DNA from 4 places in the Paenibacillus sp. FSL P2-0089 genome. Region 1 is predicted to be linked to each of the others. Evidence: riboswitches for the same ligand, from Rfam matches in the RefSeq annotation. Region 1 holds a riboswitch; each other region holds the start of a gene.
The links. Region 1 has a riboswitch for cyclic di-AMP ahead of NST69_RS31945 (C40 family peptidase). Riboswitches for the same ligand answer to the same signal wherever they lie in the genome.
Positions count from the first base shown of each region.

Region 2: another riboswitch for cyclic di-AMP. It lies ahead of NST69_RS09985 (alpha/beta hydrolase); the one in region 1 lies ahead of NST69_RS31945 (C40 family peptidase).
Region 3: another riboswitch for cyclic di-AMP. It lies ahead of NST69_RS15420 (hypothetical protein); the one in region 1 lies ahead of NST69_RS31945 (C40 family peptidase).
Region 4: another riboswitch for cyclic di-AMP. It lies ahead of NST69_RS01085 (hypothetical protein); the one in region 1 lies ahead of NST69_RS31945 (C40 family peptidase).

Region 1 covers NZ_CP152006.1:7,461,892-7,469,923, reverse strand. Annotated here, with positions in the region: gene NST69_RS31975 (PBP1A family penicillin-binding protein) at 1-1,723, shown strand, start outside; gene NST69_RS31970 (DNA-3-methyladenine glycosylase) at 1,822-2,499, shown strand; gene NST69_RS31965 (winged helix-turn-helix transcriptional regulator) at 2,766-3,248, shown strand; gene NST69_RS31960 (YwhD family protein) at 3,343-3,849, opposite strand; gene NST69_RS31955 (M1 family aminopeptidase) at 3,954-5,969, shown strand; gene NST69_RS31950 (hypothetical protein) at 5,979-6,812, shown strand; cyclic di-AMP (ydaO/yuaA leader) riboswitch at 7,024-7,162, shown strand; gene NST69_RS31945 (C40 family peptidase) at 7,220-7,648, shown strand.
Region 2 covers NZ_CP152006.1:2,442,381-2,450,412, forward strand. Annotated here, with positions in the region: gene NST69_RS09955 (Na+/H+ antiporter subunit A) at 1-1,138, shown strand, start outside; gene NST69_RS09960 (Na(+)/H(+) antiporter subunit C) at 1,126-1,458, shown strand; gene NST69_RS09965 (Na+/H+ antiporter subunit D) at 1,455-2,930, shown strand; gene NST69_RS09970 (Na+/H+ antiporter subunit E) at 2,936-3,418, shown strand; gene NST69_RS09975 (Na(+)/H(+) antiporter subunit F1) at 3,418-3,711, shown strand; gene mnhG (monovalent cation/H(+) antiporter subunit G) at 3,701-4,060, shown strand; cyclic di-AMP (ydaO/yuaA leader) riboswitch at 4,059-4,192, shown strand; gene NST69_RS09985 (alpha/beta hydrolase) at 4,200-5,015, shown strand; gene NST69_RS09990 (TrkH family potassium uptake protein) at 5,042-6,400, shown strand; gene NST69_RS09995 (helix-turn-helix domain-containing protein) at 6,810-7,658, opposite strand; gene NST69_RS10000 (beta-L-arabinofuranosidase domain-containing protein) at 7,812-8,032, shown strand, end outside.
Region 3 covers NZ_CP152006.1:3,738,442-3,746,473, reverse strand. Annotated here, with positions in the region: gene NST69_RS15430 (sigma-70 family RNA polymerase sigma factor) at 1-1,132, opposite strand, end outside; gene arsC (arsenate reductase (thioredoxin)) at 1,600-2,019, opposite strand; cyclic di-AMP (ydaO/yuaA leader) riboswitch at 2,657-2,820, shown strand; gene NST69_RS15420 (hypothetical protein) at 3,026-3,493, shown strand; gene NST69_RS15415 (hypothetical protein) at 3,513-3,698, opposite strand; gene NST69_RS15410 (suppressor of fused domain protein) at 3,831-4,574, shown strand; gene NST69_RS15405 (FAD-dependent oxidoreductase) at 5,055-6,404, opposite strand; gene NST69_RS15400 (response regulator) at 6,446-8,032, opposite strand, start outside.
Region 4 covers NZ_CP152006.1:251,286-259,317, forward strand. Annotated here, with positions in the region: gene NST69_RS01055 (NADP-dependent oxidoreductase) at 1-696, shown strand, start outside; gene NST69_RS01060 (SDR family oxidoreductase) at 837-1,535, shown strand; gene NST69_RS01065 (hypothetical protein) at 1,954-2,433, shown strand; gene NST69_RS01070 (AraC family transcriptional regulator) at 2,500-3,384, opposite strand; gene NST69_RS01075 (family 43 glycosylhydrolase) at 3,533-5,191, shown strand; gene NST69_RS01080 (hypothetical protein) at 5,306-5,503, shown strand; gene NST69_RS01085 (hypothetical protein) at 6,023-6,478, opposite strand; cyclic di-AMP (ydaO/yuaA leader) riboswitch at 6,613-6,782, opposite strand; gene NST69_RS01090 (hypothetical protein) at 7,022-8,032, opposite strand, start outside.

The DNA of each region.
Region 1 (8,032 bases):
GGAGGCGGGCAGACGCACGCAAGGGGCCAGCACCTTAACCCAGCAGCTCGCGCGCAATCTGTACCTGACCCATGAGAAGACCTGGACCCGCAAGGCCAAGGAAGCGCTATACACTCTGCAGCTGGAAATGAAATACTCTAAGGATGAAATCCTGAATATGTATTTAAATGAAATCTACTACGGACACGGCGCTTACGGAATCGAGGCTGCGGCCCGGATGTATTTCGGTAAAGCTGCCGCAGATCTGGATCTGGCGGAGAGCGCCCTGCTGGCCGGAGTGCCCAAGGGACCCACCTATTATTCTCCTTATAATCATCTGGACAGCGCCTTGAAGCGTCAAGGCATTATCCTGGCTGCCATGGTCGAGACGGGGGATATTACGGAGTCGCAGGCACAGGAGGCCGCTAAGGAGCAGCTCAAGCTGAGCCCGCAGGGTCAAAAGGATACCACGGTGGCTGCACCCTATTTCCGCGATTATGTGCGCAGTCAGGTGATCGACAGCCTGCATATCAGCAGTGACGAGCTGGACCGGGGCGGGCTGAATGTCTATACAACGCTTGACCCGGATATGCAGCAGGCTGCGGAAGCGGCGGTGGATCAAGGGATGGACCACAGCAGCGAGCTGGAGACAGCCCTGGTCTCCGTTGATCCCCGTACCGGCTATGTGAAGGCTATGGTCGGGGGCACAAATTACCGGACCAGCTCCTTCAACCATGCGCTGGCGAAGACGCGCCAGCCCGGCTCTTCCTTTAAGCCGATTATGTATTTGGCGGCGCTGTCGACCAAAGAAATGACCGGCTTGTCCGTCTTCAACAGCCAGCCGACGCTGTTCCATTATGATAACAACCGCAAGACGTACCAGCCCCGGAATTTCGGGGATAAATATCTGGGAGAGATTAATATGCGGCAGGCCATTGCCGCGTCCGACAATATCTATGCAGTGAATACTATTATGAAGATCGGGGCAGATAAGGTCGCCGCCATGGCGGCCGCCATGGGGATTAACAGCCCGCTGCAGAGCGTTCCTTCTCTGGCGCTTGGAACCTCGCCTGTCAGCCCGCTGGAGATGGCCGCAGCCTTCGCAGTGATTGCGAATGGCGGAGTGAAGCAGCCGGTCACTGCGGTCCTGAAGATCACGGATGCGGGCGGACATCTTCTATATGAAGCTCCGCAGCCAGAGGGTCAGCCAGTGGTTGAGCCGGCAGCGGCTTACGTGTTAACCCGGCTGATGGAGGGGGTCTTCGAGAGCGGAGGCACCGGGAACCGGGTGGCCTCGATGATCAAGCGTCCGGTTGCCGGCAAGACCGGCACTACAGATACCGACGGATGGATGGTAGGCTTCACGCCTGAGCTCTCAACCGCCGTCTGGGTCGGATACGATAAGGGCCGCGATATTGCGACCACCGACGGCAGGCGGGCAGCACCGATCTTTGCCGGATTCACGGAAAAAGCACTGGAGAATGTGCCGCCGAAGATTTTTCCCATTCCCGATGGCGTGGTCAGCGTATATGTCGATCCGCTGTCCGGCATGCTGGCTACAGCAGACTGTCCGGAGAAAAAGCTGGAGACTTTCATCAGCGGCACAGAGCCTACCGCATATTGTGACCAGCATAGCTCCGGTGAACCCGGTGCTTCCGGAAGCTCCGATCCTTCCGGACCTGCCGATCCGGTCAAGGAAGAGCATTCCCTATGGAATAATATCAAGCGCTGGTGGATGAACTAACCGGGGATTGCCGCTCCCCGCTGTCTGCGTTACGATGGGGAGACTGGCAGAGGCGTACGCCCGCCTAACTCCGCCGCAGGAAGGTGTGTCATCCATTCATGAAGCCGAATCACTCCGACGGCGTTGATCCGGACGCGCCACAGCTGCTCCAGCCTGAGCTCTACAAGCTCCCGGCAGTTGAAGCAGCACCGCGCCTTCTTGGCCAGCATCTCGTCCGCCGCACAGAAGACGGGGACATCCGCTGCCGTATTGTGGAGACAGAGAGCTATGGAGGCGCTGAGGATAAAGGCAGCCATGCGTATGGCAGCCGCCGGACCGCCCGTACAGAGGTCATGTTCAGCGCCGGAGGCGCAGTGTATGTATACCTGATCTACGGCATGTACTATTGCCTGAATGTCGTAACTGCCGCTCAGGACGAGCCGCATGCCGTTCTGATCCGGGCAGTAGAGCCGCTTACGGAGAGGGATGCCGAGCTTATGGCGGCATATAGAGGAGTTGCCGTGAGGAAGCCCTCGGATCTCTCGGGCGGGCCGGGCAAGCTGTGCCGGGCGCTGCGGATTGACAAGAGTCTTAACAATACCAGGTTCGATCTGCCGGAAGGCCCGCTGAGCATCGAGCAGGGGGATGACCCGGAGTCCCTGGATATTGTCGAGGCCCCGCGCATCAATATTCCTTATGCGGAAGAGTATGCCGGGCGCCCCTGGCGCTTCTATCTGAAGGGCAATCCTTATGTCTCGGTCAGCGATCCGCAGGCACAGCCCCACAGGCTGGTCTAAAGGCCTATACCGCTGTTTCGGCTGTGGTATATTGGGTATTAATAAGAGAACCCTAATCAGCCTCTCCCTTGGAACTTTCCAGGCGGAGAGGTTTTTAGTGTGATCTTGTCCTCGACATTTAAAACGCCATAAAATGATAAAACTTCCCATAAAATGACAATAAATAGCCCAATTTGTATACGCTTCCCCCGTTCTCTTAGCTTACAATTACTGTTATAATCATATATATCTACAAAAAATATAAAGATGTAAATGAGGGACATGGGATGAAAGATACAGGCATGATCCGAAGCTTAGACAGTCTCGGAAGAATTGTGGTTCCCGTAGAAATCCGCATGACACGTAATATTGACATTGGGGATCCTATCGAATTTTTTATACTGGATGAGGATATCATCGTCCTCCGAAAGTACACCTCCACAGAATGCACCTTTTGCAGAAGTCTTGATCATGTGACCTACTATAAGGATCAGTTCATTTGCAACACCTGTCTGAAGGAGCTTAGTGACCCCGACCGCGGATCAGAACCCATCCATGCCTCCCCTAGTTCAGCAGAAGAGCATCCCGAGCCAGCCCGCGGGGGACGGAGAAGCAAGACCGAAGAAATGAGTCTGCGTCTTATGAAAGCGATCGAAGATCATCCCTATGCCAACCAGAAGGAGCTTGCCGAGGTTCTCGGCATCAGCCAAGCCAGAGTCAGCCAACTCAAGCGCAAGCTGAACACTCCCGGCAGAACAGATCCGCAGTAACCGTTATCCATTCATCCCTGCTTAGACATCAGATAAGGCTTGGCCCCGTTGGGGCCAAGCCTTAATTTTTGGGCGAAGCATATAACCTGATCTTCTATTCCGATAGCGCAGCTTTCAGCTCCTCAGGCGAAGCGGCCCACCACTCTTCATTATGGGCCATCAGCAGGGATTTCAGCGCTGCCCGCTCAGCACTTCCAAGTCCATCCAGAATAAGCTTGCGCTTCAAGGCCGCATCCAGCTTATTGACATGATCCGCAAGAATCTTCCAGCCGCGCCGCGCTTCGGTGTCAATCCACATCTCACAGGCGGTAATTCCGCCGTAGAACTGTCCCTCCGGGGTACGGTCAACGGCGACCCATACGACCCATACCTGTCTTCCCGCCGGAACATCCTCACGGTTCATAGAGAATTTAATTCCCTTCTCCACTTTGCTCTTGGCATGCATGGCACCTATATCAATAACGGCGATGCCCTGATCAATAATGACAGGCGATACATTGTTCAGATCAATCGAGCCTGCACCGAAGCCTTTATGCTTGGCTCTGGCGTTCACAATATTCAAGGCAATTTGTTTTTTGCCCTCCGGTTGTACGTTATCCACATGTGCACATCCTTTCCATTCACTAATTATTTAATTTTAGCTAATAATGCGGCGATTGCAAACATATACATCCCGTAGATGCTTGTCACGGGAGGAATCATAGTATGAAGCCACATTCATTAAGGTATACCCTCATCTTCGCAGTCCTGGCTGTCCTCACCTTGCTTGGAGGCGGAATATGGTTTCTGTCAGGGCATAGCCCTGCCGTATGGACTGCCTCTGTTCCAAAAGAGGCCAAGTCCCCCGCCATTATCCCCCGGCAGCAGCCCGTGCAGTCCGATCTTTCAGATACGATCTACACATCGGAGACAGAGGCTTTAAGCCAGCGCGTGGTTGAATATCACATGGATGTGGAGCTCCTGCCTGATAAGGAGACCCTGGTCGCCTCCGAGACGCTGACCTGGACCCATCCGGGCGCAAAGCCGGTCCAGGAGCTCTACTTTCATCTGTATCCCAATGCATTCTCATCCGCCAGCACCACCTTCATGAAGGAGTCCGGGGGCACGCTTCGCGGTGACACCATGCCTGCAGGGGGTTACGGGAGCATTACCCTGACAGATTTGCGGACCTCCGAGGGCATTTCGCTGATGCAGCGCACCCAATATGTACAGCCGGACGACGGCAATGTCAATGACAGAACACTGCTCAAGGTCCATCTGCCGCAGCCGGTGAACGGCGGCGAGAGCGTTACGGTAAGGCTTAAATTCGAGGTCAAGCTGCCGAAAATTTTCGCCCGGATGGGAACCGCTGGCGACTTCGTGATGGCCGGACAGTGGTTTCCGAAGCTTAGCGTCTATGAGCCTGCCGGCAGAAGAGGACTCAAGGAAGAAGGCTGGAACCTGCATCAATACCACGGCAACTCCGAGTTCTACAGTGATTTTGGAATTTACAATGTATCGATTTCTGTCCCGCCCGAGTATAAGGTCGCCGCAACCGGGTTCCCGGTGAGGGACGCCAAGGTGGTGAAGGGGCGCAAGATCTATCAGTTCTATGCAGATGACGTCCACGACTTCGCCTGGGCGGCATCGCCTGATTTCGTGGTTGCCGAGAAGGCCTTCTCCGCGCCGCAAGTGCCCGGGGTGAAAATTAAGCTCTATCTGGACCCGCTGCATAAGCATCTCCAGGAGCGTTACTTCCAGGCGGCTGAGGCTGCACTGATGGCATTCAGCAAGTGGTACGGCCCTTATCCCTACTCCACCTTATCGATTGTTGTCCCGCCGGAGTCCGGCAACGGGGCCGGAGGAATGGAGTATCCGACCCTGATTACTGCCTTCGGCGCCACGGATACTTCACCGGGCACCTCCCTGGAGCGCACGATCATCCACGAGATCGGGCACCAATATTTCTACGGCCTGGTGGCCAGCAATGAATTCGAAGAAGCCTGGCTGGATGAGAGCTTCACCTCTTATGCCGAAGACCGGCTGATGGAACAGGAATACGGTGTGGTCTCCAGCCTCCCGCTGCAGTCCAGCCTGGTCTCCTCTTCACAGCCGCTTAAGCTGGAGACCTGGAAATACACCGGTGATGACGCCTACACGCGCAATGTATACATCCGGGGCAAGCTGGTGCTGAAGGATATCGAACGCATCGCCGGGACCAAGAATATGGATGCCATCCTCGCCGCCTATGCCCGCAAATACCGCTTCCAGCATCCGTCCACCGCCGACTTCCAGAAGGTTGTGGAGAAAGTGACCAAGCAATCCTGGCATACGTATTTTGAGCGGTATGTCTATAGCGGGGGGGCACCCGACTTCGCAGTCGACGATATCAGGCTCACCGTCAGACGGGACAACAGTGACGGCGGGGGGAGCCGCTATAGCGCTGTGGTTGATGTAAGCAACAAGGGCAGCCTGTACCCCGATGTTCCCGTGAAATTCACCTTCGCAGACGGGTACACGGTGCAGCAATACTGGAATGGCGAGGGTAAGGCTACTTCCTTTGAGTTAGCGTATAAAGCGCCGCTGGTCTCCGCAGAGATCGATCCGGGGCATTCCATTCTGCTGGAGAGCAGGCATCTTAATAATTTCAGAATGGCGGAGCTTGAGCCGCGTACACTCTCCCGCTGGACGCTTAGTGCATCAACTCTGCTTGAAACCCTGCTCGGAACTCTTGTCTGGTGAGGTGAAGGAATGGTGAAAAGTTCAATTGCCCGCGGTTGGATCAGCATGAAAGAGCAATTCTATATATTGATTCTGCTATTTATCTACCGGCTGTTCTGGGGATATTTCCTGTACAAATTCATTAAAAGCGCGGTTGTCCCCGTCCTGCTCCGCTACCCGGATGCGAATGCCGGCGGCAGCGGAATAGGCAGGCTGCTGTATTATATCGAGGGGCAGACCGCGCTGCGCACCGACCCCGCCGTCCAGCACTGGCTGTGGATGCTGCTTGCGCTGACAGTGCTAAGGCTGCTGGTGACTCCCTTTATCCGTGCAGGGCTGCTGCACGAGCTTCACCAGGAGCGCGACGGAGCGCGGGGACTGTTCTTTTTTCCCGGAATGAGAAAATATGGGCTGCCGGTGCTGGTGTTCAGCCTCATCGAATGGGCGCTAACCCTCCTGCCGCTCTATTGGCTGCTTCCGCGTATGTACCGTCATCTGCTCAGCGGTGTTCTCGATGTCCAGCTTCTGCTGAAGCTGGTGCCTTATGTGCTGGGCTGGCTGCTCTATCTCTTCCTTGTCCGCAAGCTTCTGCTCTATATGCAATTCGGCTATACCGCTGGTACCGGCATGTTCTCCTCACTGCTGATCTGCCTGAAGATGCTGCTGCCTTCGATCGGTATATCCATCGTTCTGGGGGCGGGAAGCCTGGCCGTAATTCTGCTCTGCAGCGCCTCTGCTCTGTTCTATCCCGGATTGCCGGCCCTTATGGTCCGCCAGGCAGCTCCGCTGCCCTCCACGCTGTTCGATATGTGGGGAATCGCTGCCCAGTACCACCTTTGGTCCAGTAAATCATTTCCACAATAATAAGCTGCTGAAGCGGCATACTAAAGAGAGTCACAGCCCCTTATCAGGGAGCAGGACTCTTTTTTGCTTGAACGGAGGACAAAAGCATTTGCAAAAGGGGAAATCCTCTGATACAATTATGGCTGTACCAGTAGTAACAAAGTTGTAATCTTTCAAGCAAAATATTCCGTAACTCTTGCAATTTAAGCAATACCGATAAGTCACTGTTCTGGTGCATAAAACGCCGAATTCCCTGCACCGGGAAGTGGGGGAACCATATTTTGGGTGAATTGATCTCGCTTTAGAGGGGTCATAGGGGAACCTTCTACCGAATCCTTAAGCTAACCTCGCAGGCCCTGGAAGGAGTACATCTTTTGATTAGTCAGAATTTCAAGAAAAAATGCACCGCAGCAGCGCTGGGTCTTGTGATGGTATTCACACTCGGAGCGGGCAGTGCCTTCGCAGATTCCAAGATGGATACTGTGATTTCAAAAACCATTGGAACGTCGTATAAAACCGGGGGCACAACCACCAGCGGCTTCGACTGTTCCGGATTTACCAAGTATGTGTTCAAGAATGTCGGGCTTACCTTGCCCCGTACCTCCAAAGCACAGTTCAAAGTTGGAACAAGTGTATCCAAGAGCAATCTGCGTTCCGGTGATCTCGTGTTCTTCAATACCCTGGGTAACGGAGTGTCCCATGTCGGTATTTATGTTGGAAACGGGAAGTTCGCACAGTCCTCAAGTTCACGTGGTGTAACCATCAGTTCGATGAGCCAGTCCTACTGGGCCAACCGCTACGTTGGCGCCAAACGAGTAATGAGCACAACAGCCTACCAAGCTGTCGCTTACGATTGAACCCTTGAAGCATACCCCGAATATTTCAGCCTCTAACAACTAAATGTAACTTATACGAGCCCGGAATGATTATTGCCGTAATCATTTCCGGGTTTTTCCTTTTCCTTATTCTACCTTTTACACTGAATTCGCAGCCTTGAAACAGCATTTTCTTGCAAAAACAAAGAAATAATCATATAAATTAACCCCTGCGCATAGATATGAGTCTTTGGAAAGGGCTATAACTCTAAAAAACAGCAAAAAAGATGCATTAATATGTTATAAGTGATTGCCAAGCGCCTTAGTCTTTGTTACAATTATCGCAGTGAGTTTTTAGTAACATTTTTGTAATTATTGAATCGATTTTAACAAAGGTTTTGTCATGTATTGAATGAACCGCTAATC
Region 2 (8,032 bases), 2.7 Mb from region 1:
CGAGAATGGTTCAAGACGCTTAACCGATGCTTATATGACTGGTTCGGGTCGCCATTACCTGCTCTATATTTTCAGCTTTTTCATCATTTCCTTACTCACAGTTCTGTTGCGGCAGCAGGGCATTAGCTTTGGTATGGATCAGTATGCCTCATTGTCTTTTTATGAATTGGCTGTTGTAGCAGCCATGCTGCTGGCTGCCTTTGCAGTTCCATTTGCCAAGTCACGTGTCAACGCGATTCTTTTCACCGGTGGTGTGGGGTATATGGTGACGCTGCTCTTCGTTCTTTTCCGGGCACCGGATCTTGCACTCACACAGATGATTATAGAGACCGTATCGGTCATTCTGTTCCTTCTTTGTTTCCGGTATTTACCGAAGCTGAAGAAGCAGAAGGAGCCTCTGCGCTTTAAGCTGCCCAATCTGATTATTGCGGCTGGAGCTGGTATCACGATGACGTTGATTGCTCTGGCGGCTATGGGTACCAGTCCTTTTGAACCTATCTCCGAGTATTTCTTGAAGGAAAGCTACAACCGGGCTGGCGGAAAGAATGTGGTCAACGTCATCCTGGTAGATTTCCGCGGGTTTGATACTTTGTTTGAAATCATGGTGCTTGGCATCGCCTCACTGGCCATTTATGGTCTGATTCATCTGAGAATGGAGACGGAATTGCCGCCGCTGGAGCCCGCCAAGACAGAACTATTGCCGCTGCGCAGCAATGATGTGATTCTACAGACGATCTCCAAGGGGATTGTCCTTGTCATTCTGATATTCTCCCTGTATCTGTTCTTTGCCGGGCATAATCATCCCGGGGGAGGTTTTATCGGGGCTTTGATGGCATCTGCTGCACTTATGCTTATTGCAATCGCATTTGGAATGGATCAGGTACGTAAGGTGCTCCCAGTGAATTACCGGCTGCTTACAGCTTCCGGGCTCATGCTGGCTATTCTGACAGCGTCAGGTTCATTCCTGTTTGACGCTCCTTTTCTAAGTCACACGTTCGGCCACTTCCATCTGCCTGTACTTGGCGATACGGAGCTGGCGACTGCCGTCCTGTTTGACCTTGGTGTATTCCTGGCTGTAGTCGGCGTGACGATGACCATCATTTTATCGATCGGAGGGGAGAAGAAATGGAACTCGTAATGGCGGTAGCGGTCGGAATTCTTTTCATGATCGGTGTTTACCTGATTCTCTCCAAAAGCCTGCTGCGCATTGTGCTGGGAACCTCCTTGCTGACGCATGGAGTCCATCTGCTGCTGCTCACGATGGCCGGGCTCAAAAGGGGGGCAGCCCCTGTACTAGGCAAGGCGGATACCTATGTTGATCCGCTGCCGCAGGCGCTGATTCTAACCTCCATTGTCATCAGCTTTGGGGTCACAGCCTTCTTTTTCGTACTCGCATACCGGTCTTATCAGACGCGGGGTACTGATGAAATGGACAGCATTAAGGAGGACAACGAATGAGCAATCTATTGGTGCTCCCGATTCTCATTCCGCTGGCTACGGCTGTCATCCTGATTTTTCTCAAAGAGAAAATCCGGCTTCAGCGCGTGATTAGTGCGCTCAGCGGTCTGCTTAACATTCTGATTGCGGTGCTGCTGGTTACACGTGTCCACTCCGAGGGCATACTGACCCTGCAGATGGGGGGCTGGGCTCCTCCGTATGGCATTGTATTTGTAGGTGATATGTTTGCTGTATTGCTGGTAACGATGGCTTCGATCGTCAGTTTTGCGATTCTGTGCTACTCCTTCAGCAGTATTGGAGAGCAGCGGGAGCGGTTCTATTACTATACGTTCTTTCAGTTTTTGCTGGTCGGGGTATACGGCTCGTTTCTTACGGGGGATATTTTCAACCTGTTTGTCTTTTTTGAGGTCATGCTGATTTCTTCTTATGCGCTCATCTCACTCGGTGGGACCAAGCTTCAGCTAAGAGAAACGTCGAAATACCTGCTTATTAATATCGTATCCTCGACACTGTTCGTAGCTGCGGTAGCTTATCTCTATGCAGCGGTAGGAACGCTCAACATGGCGCACCTGTCCCAGCGTATCGCTGAAGCGGGACAAGGCGGCGTGCTTAATGTGATTGCTGTTTTGTTCTTGATTGTATTCTCCCTGAAGGCAGGACTATTCCTGTTCTTCTGGCTTCCAGGATCCTACAGTGCACCTCCGGCGGCTGTCAGAGCGTTGTTCGGTGCCCTGCTGACCAAAGTAGGACTCTATGCAATCATCCGCACCTTCACGTTGTTGTTCGTGAACGATCCCGGCTTCACTCATGACTGGATCGTCTGGATGGCTGCTGCTACCATGATCCTGGGCAGCCTGGGGGCAGTGGCTTATAGGGATATCCCGCGGATTCTGAATTATAACGTCATTATCAGCGTTGGATTTGTAGCCTTTGGGCTCGCTGCAGGGACTGCAGATTCAATGAATGGGGCAGTCTTCTATCTGCTGCACGATATGCTGGCCAAGGGACTTATGTTTATTCTGGGCGGGATGATTATATCCGCAGCCGGAACTGACCGGCTAGGCAGTATGGGCGGGATGATCCGAAAGTATCCGCTCCTCGGCTGGATGTTTTTTATTCTGGCGCTCGCCCTGGTGGGGATTCCGCCGCTTAGCGGTTTTGCCGGCAAAATTATGATCCTCCGTGGAGCGTTGTCCGAGGGGATGCTGACGCTGTCCCTCATCGGTCTGGGATCAAGCTTTCTGGTGCTGTTCTCCCTGATGAAGGTGTTCAGGCTGGCCTTCTGGGGAAATGAACCCAAGGAAGAGCAGCCTAAGGTGAGCTTGAAGGCTGCTTCGGCTGTGGCTGCCGGCCTGCTGCTGCTTGTGATTGCCATGGGGATCGGAGCGGAGTATGTGTATACTTATGTATCGCAGGCTGGCGAGGTTCTGGCTTCACCTGCGCTATATATTGAAGCCATAATGAAGGAGTAGTGAATATGGCCTTACAATTCCTGTTTAATCTGTTGATTGCCTTTCTGTGGATGGCGATAAATAACAATGGCTCTGGCTCAAGCTTCTTAGTAGGTTATCTGCTGGGCATCGGACTTTTACTGTTATTTAGGAAATCCAGGTCCCAGCCCCGGACCTTCTATCTCATACGTATATGGGCTGTACTGAAGCTTCTGCTGATCTTTGCCCGTGAACTTACGGTCTCGAATTTCGTGGTCATTGGCCATATCATCCGTCCAAAACTGGCTATACGTCCCGGTATCTTTGCTTATGAGACTGCCTTGGCCACGCCCTGGGAGGTCACACTGCTCTCGTGCCTGATTTGTCTGACACCGGGAACCCTGACTCTTGATGTGTCGAAGGATGGCAAGACGCTGTACATTCATGCTATTGATATTAAAGATGCTCAGTTGCTGGTCACGCAGATTAGAGGCACCTTCGAACGAGCGATCAGGGAGGTGACCCGTTAATGATCCCAGTTATGCTAACCGTGGCCATGATCATTCTGGCTCTGGCGATGCTGGCCTGCCTGTTCCGTCTCCTGAAAGGGCCAACCCGCTCCGACAGGGTTGCCGCACTCGATACGATCGGCATTCATGTACTCGCTATGATAACCGTCTTCAGTATGCTGCTGGATACCCAGGATTTTATAGAAGTCATTCTGGTTATCGGAATTCTGACGTTTATTGGTACTACGGCACTGGCCAGATATATTGAACGGGGAGCCGTTATAGAGGATGGAGGGAACCCCAATGACAGGTGAACTGATTAGCTCTATTCTTGTGGTAATGGGTGCAGTCTTCTGCGGCTTAAGTGCCTTCGGCTTAGTCCGGCTGCCCGATGTCTATCTGCGTTCACATGCGGCTACCAAAAGTGCAACCTTCGGGGTATTGTGTTTGCTGACAGGAGGTTTCCTGTACTTTTGGTTCAAAGACGGAACGGTTAATGTCAAGCTTCTGCTGGCGATTGTATTTGTATTCATCACTTCACCGGTAGCAGGTCACTTAAATGGCCGGGCTGCCTACCGTTCCGGAGTGCCCTTATGGAAGGGAAGCGTTCAGGATGACCTGAAGGTGCTGGGGGAAGAAAGCAAGGAAACGTCTGTAAAATAATAGTTAATCGCTGAATTCCTTATAGGAAGCGGGGGAACCAGGTTACATGGGGTGAATCTCGGGAAAAACGAGTAGGGCTACTTTCAGGCCCGAATCCGGCAGCTAACCCCGCAAGCGTTCATGAGAGGATGCACTGTATATGCCGCATATTGAAGTGAATGGAACGTCGCTGTATTATGAGATGTCGGGCAGCGGTCTGCCTATTGTTTTTATTCATGATTATTCGACCTCTCATCATCTGTTTGAGCCGCAAGCGGATTATTTCAGCAAGCGTGCCAAAGTGATCGTATTCGATTTGAGAGGGAACGGGCAATCGGGTAAAATGGATGTGGAGATCAGCCGGATCGTAGACACACAATGTGAAGATTTGAAGCTGTTATTGGACGCTTTATCTGTAGAGAAGGCTGTTATCGTAGCTTGTTCCAGTGGTGCTGTGCTCGCCCAGAAATTCGCCTATCTGTACCCTGAACGGATAATAAATATGGTATTGGTGGACAGTTATTTTCAGGAGGATTACACGGCGAGAGGCAGTAAAATGAAAGGAATCTTTGAGGTCTGCGCATGGGCGGCCCATTATCTTCCTGCCGAAATGTTCGTCCGTTCCTTGCGCATCACCTACAATAAGTGGCTCTCGGCTTATCATATTCTCAGGAAAGAGCTTGTGCATGAACGGACAACGGAATTAATTAAGCAGCGGCTGGCACTTAGACAAACGGACAGCTACGGGTTCGCATTACGGCTGCAGATTCCTGTTCTTGTTGTATCCGGGAATCAGAATGAATGGGCGCTGGAGCAGGTGAAAAGAACAGCCAGCAAGTATCCGTCTGCCCGTCTGGCGATCCTTGAGGATGCGATGTATCCGACTCATCTGTGTCAACCCCAGCTCTTCAACCGTATATTACTGGATTATCTTAGGGAACAGCATAGTTTTCAGCGGGCGGCAGCTGGCAACTAACTTGAATTATAATGGGAGCCAATGATATGTTCTTTAACAAAATCTCATCCTTTATCACAAATCTCAAACTGACCTCATCCAGAATCATTTTACTCGGTTTTGCAGTCCCTATATTTCTTGGTACAGTGCTGCTGGCCTTGCCGATATCTTCGTCCAGCGGACTTAGTATAGGGTGGCTGGCAGCACTGTTTACTTCGACTTCAGCCGTATGTGTAACGGGCCTCGTTGTACTTGATACCGGTACCGATTTTTCTCATTTTGGACAGGTCATTATCCTACTTCTGATTCAAATTGGCGGTTTGGGATTTATGACATTCAGTGTTTTGATCGCCGTGATCATGGGGAAAAAGATTGGATTAAAAGAACGTCTGCTTATCCAGCAATCATCTAATTCTGTAACAACACAAGGAGTCGTGCGGTTATCACTCAGTATCTTTCTCATTTCATTTATAGTGGAGACAACTGGAGCTATAGTGTTGGCCCTTCGATGGGCAAATGAACTAGGAACAACAAGGTCCATTTATTATGGAATATTCCATTCAGTGTCTGCCTTCAATAACGCCGGATTTGGATTATGGCCAGACAGTCTGAGCCGCTATGTGGGTGACCCTTTAGTTAATATTGTTATCTCTTTTTTGTTTATCATCGGCGGGATTGGATTCACGGTGATTCTGGATCTGTACCGGAAAAGAAGATGGAGAGATCTTTCCTTTCATACAAAAATAGTTTTAATTACCTCTGGACTCCTTTGTATGGCAGGGTTTTTGGTGATTTTTGCGATTGAACTTTTTAACACAAAAACATTCAGTACTCTCTCATGGAGTGAAAGAACTTGGGCGGCATATTTTCAGGGTGTTGTTACCCGGACAGCCGGCTTTAATTCCATCGATATTGGTGCAATGCTCCCGGCCTCACAATTTTTTATGATTTTCCTGATGTTTGTTGGGGCTTCGTCCGGATCGACTGGAGGAGGTATAAAAACGACCACTTTTGCTGTACTTATGTTAAGTATCGTCTCAACGATTAAGGGGAAAACAGATGTGCAACTGCTTAAAAAACGCATCTCCCAGGATATCATATTCAGGGCACTGGCAGTAATGACCATATCCCTGGGTGTAGTTCTTACAGCCACCTTTCTTCTATCCATTACAGAATATGCTCATCCTAAAGATTTCCTGGCGCTTCTCTTTGAAGCAACCTCTGCATTTGGAACTGTAGGAATGTCTATGGGAATAACATCAGAACTTTCGCCACTGGGAAAATGCATCATCATAATTACAATGTACATCGGGAGACTAGGGCCTTTGACTTTAGCTTTAGCACTGGCACAAAAAAATGTGAAGCAAAAATATCGGTATCCGGAGGATAAGCTGCTTATCGGCTAAAGTTTACTGAGCTGCGCTAATTCTAATGATTTTCAACGTTATTGTGCTATCTTCTTTTGTTATTGGGTTGAAGATGTTTTTACCTCATAACTTAGTTATAAATAACTTGATTGCAGTTTGCAAGTATTGTATAAAATGCAGGGTCCGATTCGAAGGAAGCAGGAATTGATATTTGCTTTTGAGACTCATGGTATCTAATATATAAGTACATAATTATGTACCACGTATTTAAGAATTCTAAGAGGACAGTGCATATGTTCAACCAAGCAATTCGCTGATACAGGTGAATAAGACAGAGATACAGCCGGGGCTTCCCGGCTGTATCTCTAAGGAGGACGCGGAGTTCAATTTCCAGGGTTCGTTCGAAAAGCCGCGTGTAATAGACACAACAAGCTCTCCATACAATTTCTCAATAAATCCTGCTCATATACTCTGAGGGGGAGCAGCCCTTCACTTTGCGGAATACCCGGCTAAAGTAAAAGGGGGAGTTGAAGCCGAGCCGCTCGCTGATCTCGGAGACATTCAGATTTGTGTTGCGCATCATTCCTGCTGCTTTGTCCATGAAGAATTGGGCATTGTACATTTGGATGGTGCTCCCTGTTTTATGTTTGAAGACTTCACACAAGTAACTGTAATTCATCTCCAGAGAAGCGGAAAGCTCCTGTGAATTGAGGGTGTAGCTGTCCTTTTGTTCAAGAAATCCGATAATTCTGCTTACCGTCCGTTCCGACTTGCTCAGCGAGGACTGGTGAAGAGACTGCCTGAAGAGAGTGATGAACAGCTCCATCGTTTGCAGGCATAGCGTGATGGTGCGGAGCGGATCTGTTGTATTGTACAGTTGAACGGCGGCTTTCAGCTGCTTCTCCAGCTTCTCGGGGTGTGAGATCCTTCCGTGCTTGGGAAGTGTAATGCACTTACGGAATTCTTCTAATAATGGTTTTCCTTTTAATGGATTACCGTTCTGCTCCGCTTCTCCCTCGGAATTACAGAAGAAATGAATCCAGTACCATGAAGTGCCCGCAGGTGTGCGGGGTTCTCCCCAGTGATGCAGACCGCTTTTCAGGAACAGAAATTCTCCCTTGCGGATGAGATACTCCGTTTCTTCCTCCCAGACCTCCATTTGCCCATCGGCCAAATAGAGGAAAACTTCCCACTCCAGCCTCCTGTCAGGATGCGTATATAAGCTTTCAGTCCTATGGGAACCCAAATCTTGTACGTTCAATACTTTATCGAAGTGTAATATCACGTTGTTGTGCATGCCTTATCCTCCTTACATAAACAGATACAAAATCTGAAAATAGTATAGGTTAACCAAAGGTGATGAATTCAATTATAGATGTCCGGCATTATAAAATATAGATGCAGAGTTCTCCGCTGCACTATTATTTTATAGAAACTGAGGTGTCCGAGCTTGTATGCTAACTTTGGTCTGGATGAAGTAAGGCTGACTGACGGGGATTTTGCGTGCCGCAGAGCGCTCGTTAAAAAGTATATTACTGAGTTTGATACGAACCGGCTTATGCACACATTTAGAATCAATGCGGGAATGGTGTCTTCTGCAGAGCCCCTGGGCGGATGGGAAGCCGTGGAGGTTGGCCTCCGGGGACATTTAGCCGGGCATTTTCTGTCGGC
Region 3 (8,032 bases), 3.7 Mb from region 1:
CGTAAACAAGATGGACCTGATCGTCACCATCCGTGTACACGGCTTTGTCCAATATGCAATATTCCACATGTAGCAAAAAATGCGCCTTCATCCACGCCAACTGTTCCTCTTCTGGTGTGATCATGGTTGGGAGTGCTGGCCCTGGAACGGTTCCGTAGTACCTAAATCCGACCACGCGACCGCTGGGGTGAACCATAATCAGGCATCCCGTCTCAGGAAGCGGCAGCCCCATTGCCTTCTGCTGTCGTGTGTACCCAAACATCCCTTCCATCCACTCCATCTCACAATACGGAAAATTACGCAGTGCGCCGGGATAATGATCTTCCAGGAATTGCTCTGCCTGCTGTTTGAGCTCCTCCTCAGATAGCCGTGTCCCGTTGTCCAATGAGGCCCAGGAAATGGCATAGTCTAGCAAGTTGCCGTCCCTGGAGAGTGTAGCAGAAACGGCGTCATCACTCCCCGTTTTAACCCATAAGAATCCCGCTTCTCCCTTCCCTGTTCCCCTCATGGTGTTCTCTTGATAATCATTGACGATCAAATCATAATCCGGTGAAACGGCAAACTGGTGCTCTGCCTGTTGTCTTAACTGCAGGCGTAATGTATCCAGGTCTCGTTCGGGAAAATCTTGAGCCATTTCGTTGCGCAAATGCTCCAGCCCCTTCCGTAATTGTGTTTTTACAGTACCTAATGGCATGTCCAGGAGATGGGCGATTTGCTGCTGGGTCAGGTCCTTCTTATATTTTAAGAACAGGAGCTGACGCAGCTTCGGATTCAGACTGGCCAATGCTCGCTCCAGATCCAGGGTTTGATCGATATCATTAACGACCAATGTCTCTTGCGCCTGCGGGTCTTCGCTCAGGTGAACACGCTTGGATTTCTTCAAGTGATTGAGTGCCCGGTTCACCACAATTCTGGTAAGCCAGCTCTCAAACGCTTCGGCTTGCTGCAGCGTATGCAGTGACTCATAAGCCTTAACCAGGGCATCCTGAACGATATCCTCCGCATCTTTGGACTCCCGTACATAATGGCGGGCCACTCGGTGCAGCTTATCCGTCCGATCCTTTATAAGAGAAACGAAGGCATCGTGATCTCCGTTTTGTGCGGCGTTGATTTGTTGCTGTGCATCGATCATTGTCGTTCACCTCCTGTTATATAGACAGCTAACTTGGGGGTTTGGATTTAATTAATGTAACATTATTCTGGAACTGACCGATCAAGGGACCACCCGCATGCGGCAAGCATGGGTGCCAAAGAGGAGTCACTCTTGGCGTGTTCCTGCTGAAGCTCCTTCATCAACTGAAGCAGTTCTTCCAGCCCGGTACGGATATTGGAGAACACACAGTCCTTTGTTAGACCACCACATATACATGCTGGGATTCGGGCAGTATTGAACTTCGCTTTATGTGGCAAGCTCGTTTCACCGCCAAGTTATCATCCATGCCAGGCGCACCCAAAAAACCGACCTAGTAATAAAGGTCGGGTTTAATTTGGGGTTTTAGCAAAAAAGATCTATTATACTTTACCTTCAATCAGTTCATGATAATTTACCATTATAGTTTCTCTCCTGTCTCATTAGCAGCAGTTACTCCACTATCGTGACTATTCACCCGTTTCAGCAAATTGTTTGATGCGCTCTCCCACTTGATCACGAACCTGCTGGAAGACTGCCCACTTCTCTTCATCTGTTCCTTGCGCTTTTGCCGGATCGTCGAATCCCCAATGCTCACGTTTCACCTGAGGCGGGGTAATGGGACACTTATCTGCTGCATCTCCACATAAAGTAATGACGAGATCAGAGCTGTTCAGCAGCTGCGGATCAATAATATCTGATGTTTGACCTGAGATATCTATACCTACTTCACTCATCGCTTGAACGGCTTTCGGATTCAACCCATGAGCCTCAATGCCTGCACTATACACATTCCATTCATTGCTCAAATATTTCTTGGCCCAGCCTTCGGCCATCTGACTCCGGCAGGAGTTTCCTGTACACAAAAAGTAAATGGTTTTCTTATCCATGAGTCGCATTCTCCTTTGATTTTAAATAAGGTCAATATTATATATAAACTCATTTTTTCTCGGAATAAAAGGTAAACCTACAAGTTCAAAGTGTTAGTATGTCCAAGTATCGGTAAGTACAACGCCCCTAGCATTTGCTCCCATAAAGCTTTATATAGGCGTCCATTTTGCACTCTTGAGGATCTTATCCCAATCCGATGTTTCTTGCCATGCAACTTACGGCAAATGGCATTTGATAACAGAACTGATGTTCTCAGTTGATTATACCAGAACATTTATTCTCAATCCATTCCAATATTGGATTCATAATGGCGGCACTCCATACAAGCAAATAATTAATCGGGCTCTCGCACATGTTCACCTGTAAAGGCAGACAATAAACCTCTTAGTATCTCTGCAACCAGTCTCAATCTCTCCGATTCTCTTTTTTATAATCATGATTAAAGAAGCATTAAGATTCATTTAGCCCCATTTAGGTTGCATTAAAAAGTTAATAAATACGCGATAACTTAAGAAAATCGAGGATGAATGCTAGATTACAAGGGATTTTCTTCATTTTTATATCCTATAGAGTCTTATTTAGTCTCCTAGAGAACTTTCAGCATTTTACAAACGGTGATGCTCAGCGTAAGATTCCTTTTAACAAATGCTGAATTCCCGTCAGGCGGGAAGCGGGGGAACCAAATGGCTGTGGCCAGCCGAAATGGGGTGAATCCAAAGAAGATTGAACTCTTCACTGGTAGGACGACTCTCACCGTCCGAATCCGTCAGCTAACCTCGTAAGCACTGGAGAGAGCCTGCATTAACCATGCTTTTTTGCTGCGATCCCGCAAAACCTTTCCATTACACTTATCCATCGTACAGAAAACCAAATATTCCGTTTGGCTTGAGCATGCTGCTGTATGTGAGAATGAAACTGAACTGTCAGCCTATGTAGCCACAGCTGAGCAGACCCATAATCTGCAGCGTTATATGAAATCTATAGACAACCTAGGAGGCATTATTCATGATTAACGCCAGACTGTCACGAATCGAGTTGTTCGCATTTAGCTGCCGCCCTTCCTTCATGCATATTTCAGAGCCTTACGGATACTGGTATGGGGTGTTGAAGTTAACCTTCGGAGGACAGATCAGCTATGGGAATTGCATTCTTTGTGCGGGTGACAATGCGGTGGATTTAATCAAATGGGGCTCTTTTCTGAAAGAGATATGTCATTGTACTGCAGAAGAAGCCACAGAATACGTCCGGATGCACGGACAAGAATGGGCCCCCAATCAACTTAACATGATCAAGACTGCACTCGATAGTATGTTCATTCAAAATGACCAAATCCGAATGAAGGTAGGAGCCGGATCGGAGCGGTATCGCCATCAAAGGACAAAGCAAAGAATCCATTCAATTAATACGGTGAAGAGTCATCTGAATCCAACCATTTTATTTGCAGAATCAGTATCCTATTATTCACTGCTATAGACATGATCAATTTAAATTATCAAACCTTCAATTGGTCAAAAATCTTAACGAATATTTTCGCGAAGTTCTTGGCATCATCGATACCTCTATGGTGAGTACCTTCAAGCGGCAATTCAAGCATAGTCAAGGCTCTCTCCATGCCTACGCCCCGCTTGCGGTCATTTTCCCAACAGGTGGCTTCCAGATCAAAAATGATATAGTTCATATCTGCTCCTTTTGAAATTCGAATCGATAGACCCATCGCTCCGGGGCTATGTCTTTTGTTATACTTCCAAGTGAGGTTTCAAATACTTCATTTCGCACTTTAATATACACCCACACAGAGGAGCGCAAAGACATGAACTTTTTCAAAAAACTGTTTGGCGGCAAGGAAATGGGCAAATCGGAAGATGGTACCACCATTTATGGTTATGACGCTTCGGATGAGCAGCAGGTTACGCCTCCCGCCAATATTTTGTACATGGAAGATTTAAACGAACATTTCAATCGGGTCTTTCCAAACCGGGAAACTGGCGTGTTCCACGAACTGATTTCAGACATCGTACATATTGATGTAAATATTATGGAGGCTACACCTGATGAGCCCTACCGGGTGCTGTACACCAATGGGATGAGCGATCTGCCGCTGACGCTCCCTCAGGAGATCCGTAAAGAGTATAAGCATCTGGAACGCGCGGAGCTGATGATGTTTTTGCCGGCGGACTGGCCGCTTACGCAGGAGGATTTTGAAGTGGAGGAGAACTACTGGCCGATCCGCCTGATGAAGATGCTTGCCCGATTCCCGCATATGTATCAGACGTGGCTTGGATACGGACATACGATCCCCAACACGGAGGATTACGAGCCTTACGCGGATAACACGGAGCTGTCCGGTGTGATCCTGTATGCTCTGTCGGAAGAGGTTAGCACCGTCCATACGAAAGATGGCAATCAGGTTCAGGTTTATTTCCTGGTTCCGCTGTACCGGGAGGAAATGGAGTTCAAGCTGGAGTCCGGTATAGACGAACTGGTGGCCAAGCTGTTCGAGCTTCCAGAGGATTTCCTCGTTCTGAATCCGAATAGACACAACGCTTGTAAATAACCGCCCGGATTAACAGCTTTAAAAGGCTGAGCTTAAGTCAAGAATATGACTTTGGGCTCAGCCTTTTGATACTAGTTAGCTCATCAGATCTAAACGTGTGGGAATTACTTTAACTAATAGCTTGCTGAAGGTTATCTGCACCGAATAGGCTGCAAGGGGGAGGCTTAATTGCAATTCGTACAACTAAATCATCGGATGTGCCGCTCAATCTCCGTTTAGCTGTATTTCCTGCAATTAAAATGCCTCTATATCTGGGTTTTCGTCGATCCGGGAAAATTTAGTTGTACAGACTACAATTAGAAGAGGAAGTTCACCCGTTTCCCTATTTTTAGTTGCACAGAATACACTTATCTCTGCTTTTTTTCGCTACGAACCCAGCATCATCTCTTACCACTTTTATGGAATGAAATCACTTGTTTAATTCTGATGCTCTACTAGTTGGCTTTCTATCACAGTTGACTGTAATACAGTTCAACCTTCCTAGTACCGCTCATTGATCTGCTCCCCTAACCATGCGCCTTGGCGGACAAGTCTGCGCTGCAGGTCCGTGATGTCGATACTGCGCGTTTCCCGCGTACCTGTCTTGGCCAGAATCGCCGCGGCCGTACCGGAGGCTTCGCCCATGGCAAAGCAATTCGGCATGACCCGGGTGGAGCCTTGGGCCGCTCTATCGGTTGATATCGCTCTGCCGGCTACGATTACGTTCTGAATACCAACCGGAAGTAAGGCGCGATAAGGAATGCCGTGCGACTCTCCCGGCGATAGACGTACCATCGTCATGCCGCTCGTAGGCTTTGCCATATGAATATCAATAAAGTAGGCATTTCGGGCAATGTCGTCCGGAAACGAACGGCACGCCAGAAAATCGTCGGCGGTGACGATATAATCGCCGATGATCCGGCGGGTCTCCCGAATGCCGATCTGTTCGCCTGTCAACGTCAGGAAAGCGTTCTCGAATCCGGGAATCGCTTCCCGCAGCCATCCGGTAATGTGTTCAACAAGTGCGCGGCCTTCGATTGCTCCGCGGGTCAGATCATCCGTATTTGAACCATCTATCCCGAATACATGCCCGAAATTGAAGCCTGCCGTATGATTGTTCAGCCAGGAAATACCGGCCCAATCTCTGGCGACGCGTAATCTCCCTTCAAGCTTCGCCTTGTTGATCGCATGTTTCAGATCGTGGCCGTGCGTCTCAGCACTTGAGAGAAATTTGTTCCGGTCCAGGTTATTCAGGACAAAGCACATCGTCCCCGGCTGCAGCTCTCCGTCATCTCCACCTTTGGCGAGCTGCCCGCCCGCAAGATAGGTGAGATCCGCATCGCTGGTTGCATCAATGTATATCTTCCCCTTCACCGCCTGGGTTCCGGTCTTGTTATTAATGATCGCCGCTTCAATGATGCCGTCCTGTTGAAGAACTTGACTGACGAAGGTATGGTACAGCACTTTAACGCCAGCCTCCATCATCTTCTCATCCAATATGCGCTTTAAAATTTCCGCATCAATCGGCACCCAATCCAGCCGGTCCTTCCATGCTTCCTGAAACGTCTCCTCCATCCTGCTCTTCATAGCAAGCAGAATTTCCAGCCCAATCCCGCGGATTACTGGCTTGATCTGATCGGTATACGGGCAAAATGCAGGAACCTGAGAGACCGTCGCCATGCCGCCCAGGTATCCTCTTTGCTCTATCAGCAATACGGATGCCCCGTTTCTTGCAGCTGCGAGCGCTGCCGCTACTCCTGACGGTCCTCCTCCGGCAACAACAACATCCACTTCCGTGTAGATTGGAATATCGCGCTCGGGTATTTTAACGGTTAGTGCCATATCGGTCATTCTGACCACCTCCACCTGTTTTCTTCCATTGTAGCTTTAACTTACATCAACCGCGGTGAGACTGAACGCTCTTGTTTCTTTAATTCACTCGGGGCTACACCCCAATATTTACGAAACACTCTGGCAAAATAGCTGACATCACGATATCCTGCCGCTTCTGCTGCATCATACACCTTAACGCCGCTGTATAAGAGCTCTTTGGCATGCTCCATACTCCGCTTCAGGAGATATTCCGAAATGGATTTCCCTTCCTCCCGCTTAAAGAGCCGGCTAAGGTAAGAGGGATTGACATATAATCTTTCGGCCAGCGTGTGCAAGGTCAGTTCTTCCTTCCCCAGCATTTCCTCCACGGCCTCGATCATTTGTTTAACGAGCCGATGGCTGGAATGCTTTCGCTCCCGTTCCCGGTATTGGGTAATGCGGCTGGCCACTCTTTTGGACCATTCCACGATTTGCTCTTTGGATAGCAGGGATTCAAAGGATAGAAGCATCGAATAATCCTCTTGCAGCACCTCCTGCATCGACCAGCCCCGCGATTGAATCATACGTGTAAATAAGCTGCTCAAATACAGCAAATGCTCGTATACCTTTTGGGTTGAGACCGCTTGGGAGTATACGTCCTTGAAGTAGCAGTCTATCAGCTCAGCAACCGCTGCCGCATGATCCGTATGAACTGCAATCTCCAGCTGTTTTTCGAACTCAGCGTCATAGTGAAACGGCTGCTCCATGTTGGTTACGTCCAGGTAAGGAACGAACACCTCATTTCCGTAAATGGCCCGCTCCTGCAGCGCACGGCGTGCCTGCCCGTAGGACAGCGAAACATGCTCCCATGAGCCTGGGGTCCCTAGTCCGGCGCTGGCGGTAAGCTTCAGACACTCTTTAACAATGTTGAAGAGACGGGGAATGTGAACATTGATCCGCTGGATGATATCTGGAGCCGGTTCTTCCGGTTTTCCTAAAAAGAGCAGCACGGTTGCTCCGTCCGCATCATTAAAGACCCGGCAGTCTTCATGCTGTAAACATTCAGCCGCTATGCATTCCAGCGAAAACTGCAGCAACGCCTGATCCGAAGACGTAAACCGTTCCCCTTGCTCGTGAATCGGATCGATTTCACATACGGCTACTGCAAACCAGGTATAGAGGGCAAGCTCCAGATTCAGCTCCTCCATATGCTTCTTGAGCTCCCAGTCCGCATACCGGCCCTGTATCCAGCTTCTATAAAAATCATCCTGGAGCTGAGGCAGGCGGTCATGCCATTTCCGCTGCAGCTCAATCATGCTGTGCTTTTCCATCAGTTCCTCTCGTATCTCTTCCGCAGCCGCAAGAATAGCCTTCAAAATTTCATCGTCTCCGGCCGGCTTCAGCAAGTACTTCATGACGCCAAGCCCCACAGCAGCCTGCGCATACGGGAAATCGTCATGGCCGCTTAAAATCACGATTTTCATGTGCGGTTCCTGCTGCAGCACCGTTTTCGCCAAGGTCAACCCGTCCATCTCCGGCATCTCGATATCGAGCAGCATGATATCCGGCTTCCTGCGCCCGATCATGGACAGCGCTTCTAAGCCGTTCTCGGCAAGCGCCACTACTTCGATGCCATGCTCATTCCACGGTATATTATTGGCCAGGCT
Region 4 (8,032 bases), 530 kb from region 1:
GCGGCGGTTCATGTAGAGGCTATGGCTCACTTGCCGGGTAATCTGGATTTTGTAACCGGTGCGGCTGCGCCTTTAACAGGATTGACAGCCTATCAAAGCCTGCATGAAGAGTTAGCTGCCAAAGCTGGCGAAAGAGTGTTCATTCCAGGGGGCTCTGGTTCATTTGGCCAAATGGCGATTCCTATCGCTAAAAGCATGGGGCTGAAGGTCATCGTCAGTGGAAGTCCACAGGCGCGCGAACGTACAATGGCCGCGGGAGCAGATCAATACATTGATTACAAGGCGGAGAACTACTGGGAACGACTTCGTGATCTTGACTATGTGATTGATACCTTGGGCCCCGGTGAATTTGACCGCGAACTCTCCATTATTAGACCAGGCGGCCATCTTCTTTCTCTACGGACCGGACCAAACAAACGATTCGCCAAAACTATGGGCTTGGTAGGTTGGAAGCAAAAACTATTCAGTATTGCTGGTGCTAAGTATGATCACAAAGCCAAGAAGAAGAAGATTGAATATCATTTTGTGTTTGTACGCAGCGATGGAGAACAATTACGGCAAATCACAAAAATCATTGAAGAGAACCAAATTATACCCGCGGTAGACGCCCGGGAGTTCCACATTGAAGATATTAATGAAGCTCTAAATCTGGTTGCTACAGGTCACCCCCAAGGGAAAGTGGTTATCCGATTTTAAATATTCATATAATTATTTACCGATCGTTCTCAATATGTTATATTGAATTTATAGGACATCACTGCATGATGAGATTAGGTTATTATATCTTCTCCTGTGCATTTTCTAGAACGATCATTCTCATATAGGGAGCGAATACAATGAACATTTCTGAACAAGTGGCATTGGTTACTGGAGCAAACCGGGGGCTTGGCCGCCAGCTTACGCTTGAACTTCTAGCTAGAGGGGCTAAGGTCTACGCGGGAGCAAGAAATCCGGAAACTCTGGATATTCCAGGAGTTACACCTGTAAAGCTTGATGTTACCAACCCTCAAGAGGTAGCGGCAGCAGCCAGCCAGGCTAAGGATGTTACGATTCTGATCAACAATGCAGGATCATCTACAGGCGCTTCTTTGCTGGAAGGGGATGTGGAGCAGATCCAGCTGGAATTGAATACGCATTTCTTCGGTACGTTATCCATGGTTCGCGCTTTTGCACCGGTCATCGAGAATAACGGGGGAGGATCGGTTCTGAATATTCTTTCCGCATTATCCTGGTTTAGTGGCGGAGCTGCGGGTGCCTACACGGCGGCAAAGGCTGCAGCATGGGCGCTGACGAACGATCTTCGTTTGAATCTGTATCCCCGTCATATTAGAGTAGCAGGCTTACATGTGGGTTATATGGAGACAGACATGACGGCCGGCCTGGATGCTCCCAAATCAAACCCTTCAGATATTGCGAAAATAGCTATTGACGGCATAGCAGCCGGCAGCTTCGAAATTCTTGCCGACGATACCAGCCGTATGATCCAAGCCGGACTTGCAGGCGGCGTGTCCGCCCTCTACCCGAATCTGTCCTAATCCCAATATTACGCAGTAGCAGCGGCGCAGAAAGAACGGGCTTCCATATTTCACCTGGAACACCTCTTGGAGGGATTCAAGGCGGAGAAGGCCTTGGCTAAAGGAAAAGTATACAGGAATCCCGATGATGACCAATCTGGTCAACCATCGGGATTTTTGTTCTAAATAAGTAGTTTGCTAGAGAAGTATTAAAAATTATCTGATGTATTATCGTCGCAAAAATCATGTATGACATCCTCAGCATCGTAAAGAGACACTTCAAGGTTGATTCACTTGATATTTTTTCCAAGCGATTGATTAAGGATAGGAATGTGCAAGTCTGTCGGCAGAGCAAATTAAGGAGCTTCGTAAAGAATATCCTTTATCCACCGGCTCTCCTGTAAATGTTGATTTGCGGGATTTAACATTCGAGGAGGTATTGGATCATACGGACACGTTCATAGTTGCTGAAGTCATTCAGCAACTGCCGGATTTCAGCGTGGATCTGATAACTGAACCTGGAACTCCAGAGGGTAATTTAGCGGAGAAATTGAAGGATTCCGGTCTGGAGCCTTACAAGCCTATGTTTACCTCTTTTCAAGTTAATGTAGATCAAGTAGTTACTGGTGAAGAGGTTGAAGGGACCTTTAACCTGATTTATGACTCTGAGTTCAAGGGGATTGAACCAGAACTTAAGCCGGGAATGAAGATCGTCGCTGCAATCAAAAAAGGGGTAGGGGAAGAGCAAAAAGGAAGCTACTCTTTCACCCGTTATGGGACATATTATGTAGTTGATGGTGACTATGTTCTATCTGCATTCCAGGGACAGAGCGAAGAGATGAAAGCTTTCTCCAGGGATACCAACGGTTACAAGCTGAATCATCTCCTTGCTGAGATTAAAGAGCTTAAGGAGAATTAAATAACGATAACTTATTGGCATAACAACAAAACACCCATCCGCCCCATAAAGGAAGATGGGTGTTTGCTATACACAATTATTTTTACGATAGTCGGAGGGGTTAATTCCCGTCCATCTTTTGAATTGTCTGCTGAAGTGAGAGAGGTTCTTGTAGCCCAGACGACTTGAAATCTCATTTAAAGATATCCTGGGCTGCTGGAGTAGTATTTTGGCTTCCTGTAGCTTTAAGTCGGATAGATAGGTGCGGGGCGACATTTTATATATTTTTTGAAATACCTCTAATCCATAGTTGGGGCTGATCCCAAGCGAAGCAATGATGGGCTGGATGTGAATGGTGTAATCTGAATTTCCCTGTGTGCAATTTTTCTTAAAAGCTCTCTTGATGGCTTCGGCAATTTCTTTGGCATACTTCGCAGTGGTCATGGATTCGTTAGCATGTATTCCCGTCTGTACCGGCTGGCTATCTACAAGCACCTCCAATAACTCGAACAAGACCATTTGTGCTTTTAGCTTTGCTTTGGTGAACGACAACTCAGGCTCATGCAGAATATCGATCCATTTTTGAAGGCATTTTTTCAGCTGGCTATGATACAAATGGGAGGGCTTATAGACCCAGTCACAGTTCTTCATAATTCTCATCCGTAAGGAAGGCTCGTCTATATCAAAATGAGCGCAGAAATAGGTCATCGATGTAGCGGAAATGCATTTATTCGTATGCTCGAACCCAGGCGGAATCAGCAGAATATCATCACTGTTCACAATGAATGGTTCATGATCTATCCTAGTCTCTTGAGCCCCATCCAGCACAATTAGAATCTCAAAGGCATGGTGGGATTCTGTAGTCATGCTCCAATCGGCAGGAACGGTCTGTGTGTGTGCGCCAAAAAAGCGTATATTCCAATCAATGCGCGGCAGCAGCAGCGTCTGTGCACCTGTGAGATAGCTATTCATATGTTCCAATTTGCAGCACCTGCCTTTGATTTGGGTAAATCTAGCCGTAATCATCCCATCGCATAAGTACGTTAGTAGTTATTATAATATACATAGACAACAGGAAAAGGGTAAATAATATGGCTAAACAGCGAAGGGAAGCAGAGAAATGACGAAGATTAATAATCCTATAATCCCTGGGATGGCACCAGATCCCTCTATTATTAGAGTGGATGATGTGTATTATATTGCGACATCCACGTTTCATTGGAATCCCGGCGTTCAAATTTTCAAATCAACCGATTTAGCGAATTGGGAGCTGACTGCCTCCGTATTAAATAAAGGTGAAGTGAATTTGAGGGGGACCAATACTCCGGCCGGGATCTGGGCGCCGCATCTATCCTATGATTCTAGGGCGAACCGGTACTGGTTAGCCTATTCGCATATGTTGAACATGGCAGGCCGTGAATTCAACTCGGATTCCTATGCCATGTGGGCAAAAGATATCCATGGACCCTGGTCGGAGCCCATCTATCTGACATCCATAGGCTTCGATCCGGCGCTCTTCCACGATGAAGATGGCAAGCACTATGTGTCCATTCTTGAATGGGAGACCCGTGAAGGGTATCAGGCGCCTGGACATATTGTGATCGCTGAATTTGATTTGAATGAGGGTAAGCTGGTTGGACATTGGCACCGGGTGACGCAAGGCTTCACCAGCCGCGGCTGTGCTGAAGCACCGCAGATCTATAAATATAGAGAGATGTACTATCTTTTATTAGCTGCGGGCGGAACTGGCTATGCTCATGGTGTTGAGCTGGGACGTTCGGAGAATATTTTTGGTCCCTATGAACCGCATCCGTCGGGAGAGCCGATCATCACCTCCTCGCCGCGCCATTTATTTTCACTTGGGAATCCGGATGCCGGGCATTTTGAGATGTATAATCCAAGCTCGATCATGCAAAAAGCAGGTCACGGCTCATTAGTGCAAACTCAAACAGGCGAATGGTATATTGCTCATCTCATGTCACGGCCTGTGGAAGGAACGCTCTTAAATCCATTAGGCCGTGAAACCTCTATTCAAAAAATGCATTGGACAGAGGATGGCTGGCTGGAAATGAAGGATGGATCGAATGTAGCGAAAATGGAAGTTGAGGGGATGACAGGTGTTGAATTAGAGGCCGATGGAATCTCTCATGACGTATTTGATGATTTTAATCAGGAGAAATATGATCTTCATTTTCTGACTCCGTACCGGGACCAGCAAGCGGCATGGGTGAACACGGTTGAACGTCCGGGTTACTTACGCATTCATGGAGAGAATTCTTTTTTCTCGCAGATCCATCCGGCGATTATGGCCACACGCGCAACTTCCCTTCATTATGAAGTTCAAACCAAGGTGGAATTTCATCCCGATCATTACTCGGAAACGGCCGGTCTGGGGCTATACTATGATTCGAATAATTGGCTGTACGTTCACTTGACCCACTCCGAATCAGAGGGTACCGTTCTATACGTACTTCAGGCCAAGCTGGGGCAACGCATTGAGCTGGTCCACCATTACATTCCAGTCCCTGAAGACACAGCGGAGCTCAAGATTATCTATCATTCAGGCATCGCGAGTATCCTTTACCGCTTCGGAGATAACGGGGATTGGCAAGCTTTTGTAGAAAACATTGATGTACTCTATCTGTCGGATGAAGGCGTGAACGGGGAGCCGGGGGAGATTGGCGGATTTACAGGCTTGTTAAATTTCATCGGTTCCGTTGATGCCCACCAGCATGACTCCTTCGCTGATTTTGACTACTATGGAGTGAAGAATTACTAGCCAAGGACGCCATACGTTCTTCCGCCCGGGTGTGCCCGGAGCCGTGGTGAACTGGTGAAAACGCCGGAGATGGTGTACCTTAGTAGTATTAGTCTTTAGGAGTGGTGAAGTGTTGTGAAGAAAAGTAGACAAACCCCCGTGCTGGTCGCGGCCTCGATCCTGCTGATTATTATCAGCAGCCTGATCCCGTCGGATCAATCGACTTGGCTGGGGGCGTTACAGACCCTTCTGCTGGGAGCCGGACTGCTCGGCTGCTGTATGGCTTTTTGGCGGTTTGCCAAGGGCGGCAAGGGTGGGAAGGGCAAGAGCTGAGTTCGATGTACTGAACGGCCGTTGGAGACAGGATCACTGCATGGGATGGTTGAGCTATGTAAGGTGAGCCAAGCACTGCATGAGTGCTGGCGCTGAGAGTCAAGGACGAAGTCGCGGCGGATGCTGCGGCTTTATTTGTTAGAATTTATATGTTTTGGGGTCCCCGCAAAGTACCTGAGTCATCATCAAAGCTAAAGCCCCACTTTGTGGGGGGGATGTTGTTTTGTAGGCGGACTCAGCGGCCCTTATTTTGTGAAAAAGACCGATTTTCTCCCCGTTACGGACTGAGAGGACCTTAAAGGGCTGTATGGAGCGCAAAATGAGCTGGAATGGGTTAATTAAGCGCCTCTCAGTCTGCATGGCCTTCGGAATGGTCCCATCTGCTGAAATAGCGGATCTGTAGTCCGCATGGCCCGCTATCCATCTCCTTTTGTCGCATCCGTACCCAAAATCCGCCACATCCAACTTATTCCGCCGCACTCATTCCTATATCCCGCGTATCCCGCGTTATTCCCAGTCTCAACCCGCCGAAGGACGGTGCACAGCAGGCAAGGCTGAGTGTGCGGCTGCCATCTGTTCACGTATTCCTCTGAGCCGGGCCTTGAGCTCGGGGACGCTGCACTCCAGAATCTGGCTGATGTCGGACAGGGGGAGCTGGATGCCGTACCATAAGGCACTGGCAACGTGATCGTCCCAGCTCAGCGGCGCAGAAGCGCAGCGGCTGCGGTCGTGGGCGAGCATGGCACACTGGCGGATGCACTCTCTGTAGGCAGCCGCAGCAGCGGCGTCCCCTGAGAGGCGGCCCTTCAGCCATAGTGGATGGAGGGCCACGAAGGTGGCGGTTGCAGCTTGTTCGGCGCGGACGCCTTGCTCCAGCAGCAGGCAGCTAAGCGCATAGACGGGACCGCTATATTGCTGGGTGTAGTGGTTAAATCCGGCAGCGGCGGTTAGTTTGGGCGATAAGGGGTCAGGCATGTGGTCACGTTCCTTCCTGAATCTATACTGTGCAGTTCATTCCAGCGCGCAAAAAACCGCAGGCAGAGGAGGACCTCTGCCTGCGGTTGTGGGTAACAGGCTTAAGACGCCTGGCACAAAAGCGTGGCGGATCAGGGCTCTCTCTTGGCGCTTACGAGGTTAGCTGTCGGATTCGGACGGTGAGAGTCGCCCTACCTGCCGGAGACCTGCGCGTGGCATTCTCCTTTGGATTCACCCCAAGTCGGCCTGACGGCCGGATGGTTCCCCCGTTTTCCACATGACGGAAATTCAGCGTGCATGCATATGCTCATTTTCATGAATGCATTCATTTGCTTTCAACACGAATCATACTCTCTTCAGAGGGGGTTTGTAAAAATGGAAAAGAGTGCTATTCGCCTTATTTTCAGCAAATGGCTGAATGGCTAAGCAAATGGAAGCCAAAACTCATATATGTAGCAGATTATCTGCCATTTATCTCGCTCAAGCGCTGTTTTTTATTTTTGGCAGACGGCGGTGGGAAAGAAGGGTTCTCCATGTATCAGCTCACCACCAAAGCGGCTCATTCTGATTCTTCCAGGCAATAATCCGCTTCATCTCACGAACGGTTCCTGTTGTAATCTCATAGTCGCTGCGTTCAGCGGCATGAAGGTCCAGGAAATGCAGCATCCCTCCATAAGTCCCCACGGCCAGCATGGTCTCATCCGGATCGACAGCTAATCCAGAAATGGTGCTTCCGGCATAATAACGCCACAGCTCCCGCCCCCCTGTATCAATGAGCCTCAGGTAGCCATAGGCATCGCCAATGACAACACCGTCCTTCAGTGCCGCCGCCGCATATACCCGGGCTTCCTCGTTAACAACCGGATATTCCTGATCGGACGGGAGCTTTCCTGCTTCCGCATCTTCAAGGGACACAGCAAGGGTAACGCCATTATAGAAGTGGCAGGCATTGTACCATACGCTATGCTGGTCCTTCGTAAATATAGTATAGTGCGGGTAACTGGATTCCGGATTGAATAAGTGAACCTGCCCTGAAGTTGTGTCATATAAAAGATGATCACTGCCCTGGCTGCCATAGGCAATCCATCTTCCATCCGGAGAGACGGCACCATGCGGCATGTCGATCTCGATATGCTCCATCTCATCTGCTTTATATTCTTCGAGATCAGGATGCAGCAGCTTCACCTCCCATAGCTTCACCTGCGATTGCTGGACCAGGAAAATTCCCTGGCTCGTAACAAGCAATAATGCTTGGCCCCCGTTAAAAGGAATGACTTGCTCCAAGGGTAACTCCTGTTCCAAGCTGTCTATGTTCAAAACAGTAAAGTCCGGGTCCAGCGCTTGAATCGTGCCATTCAGCTCACGCCATGTGAGATCTGCTACAACTATTCCTTGTAGAGTGCTGTTTATGGATTGCATAATGGTAATGCCTTGAGTTCCGGCGAGTGCATAGAACTGATTGTCAGGAGATGCCCCAACCAGGCTAAACTCGTCGAATACGGAAATAACATCCTTATGTACAGCCACAACTGCATTCTTCTCCCAAGGTGAGCC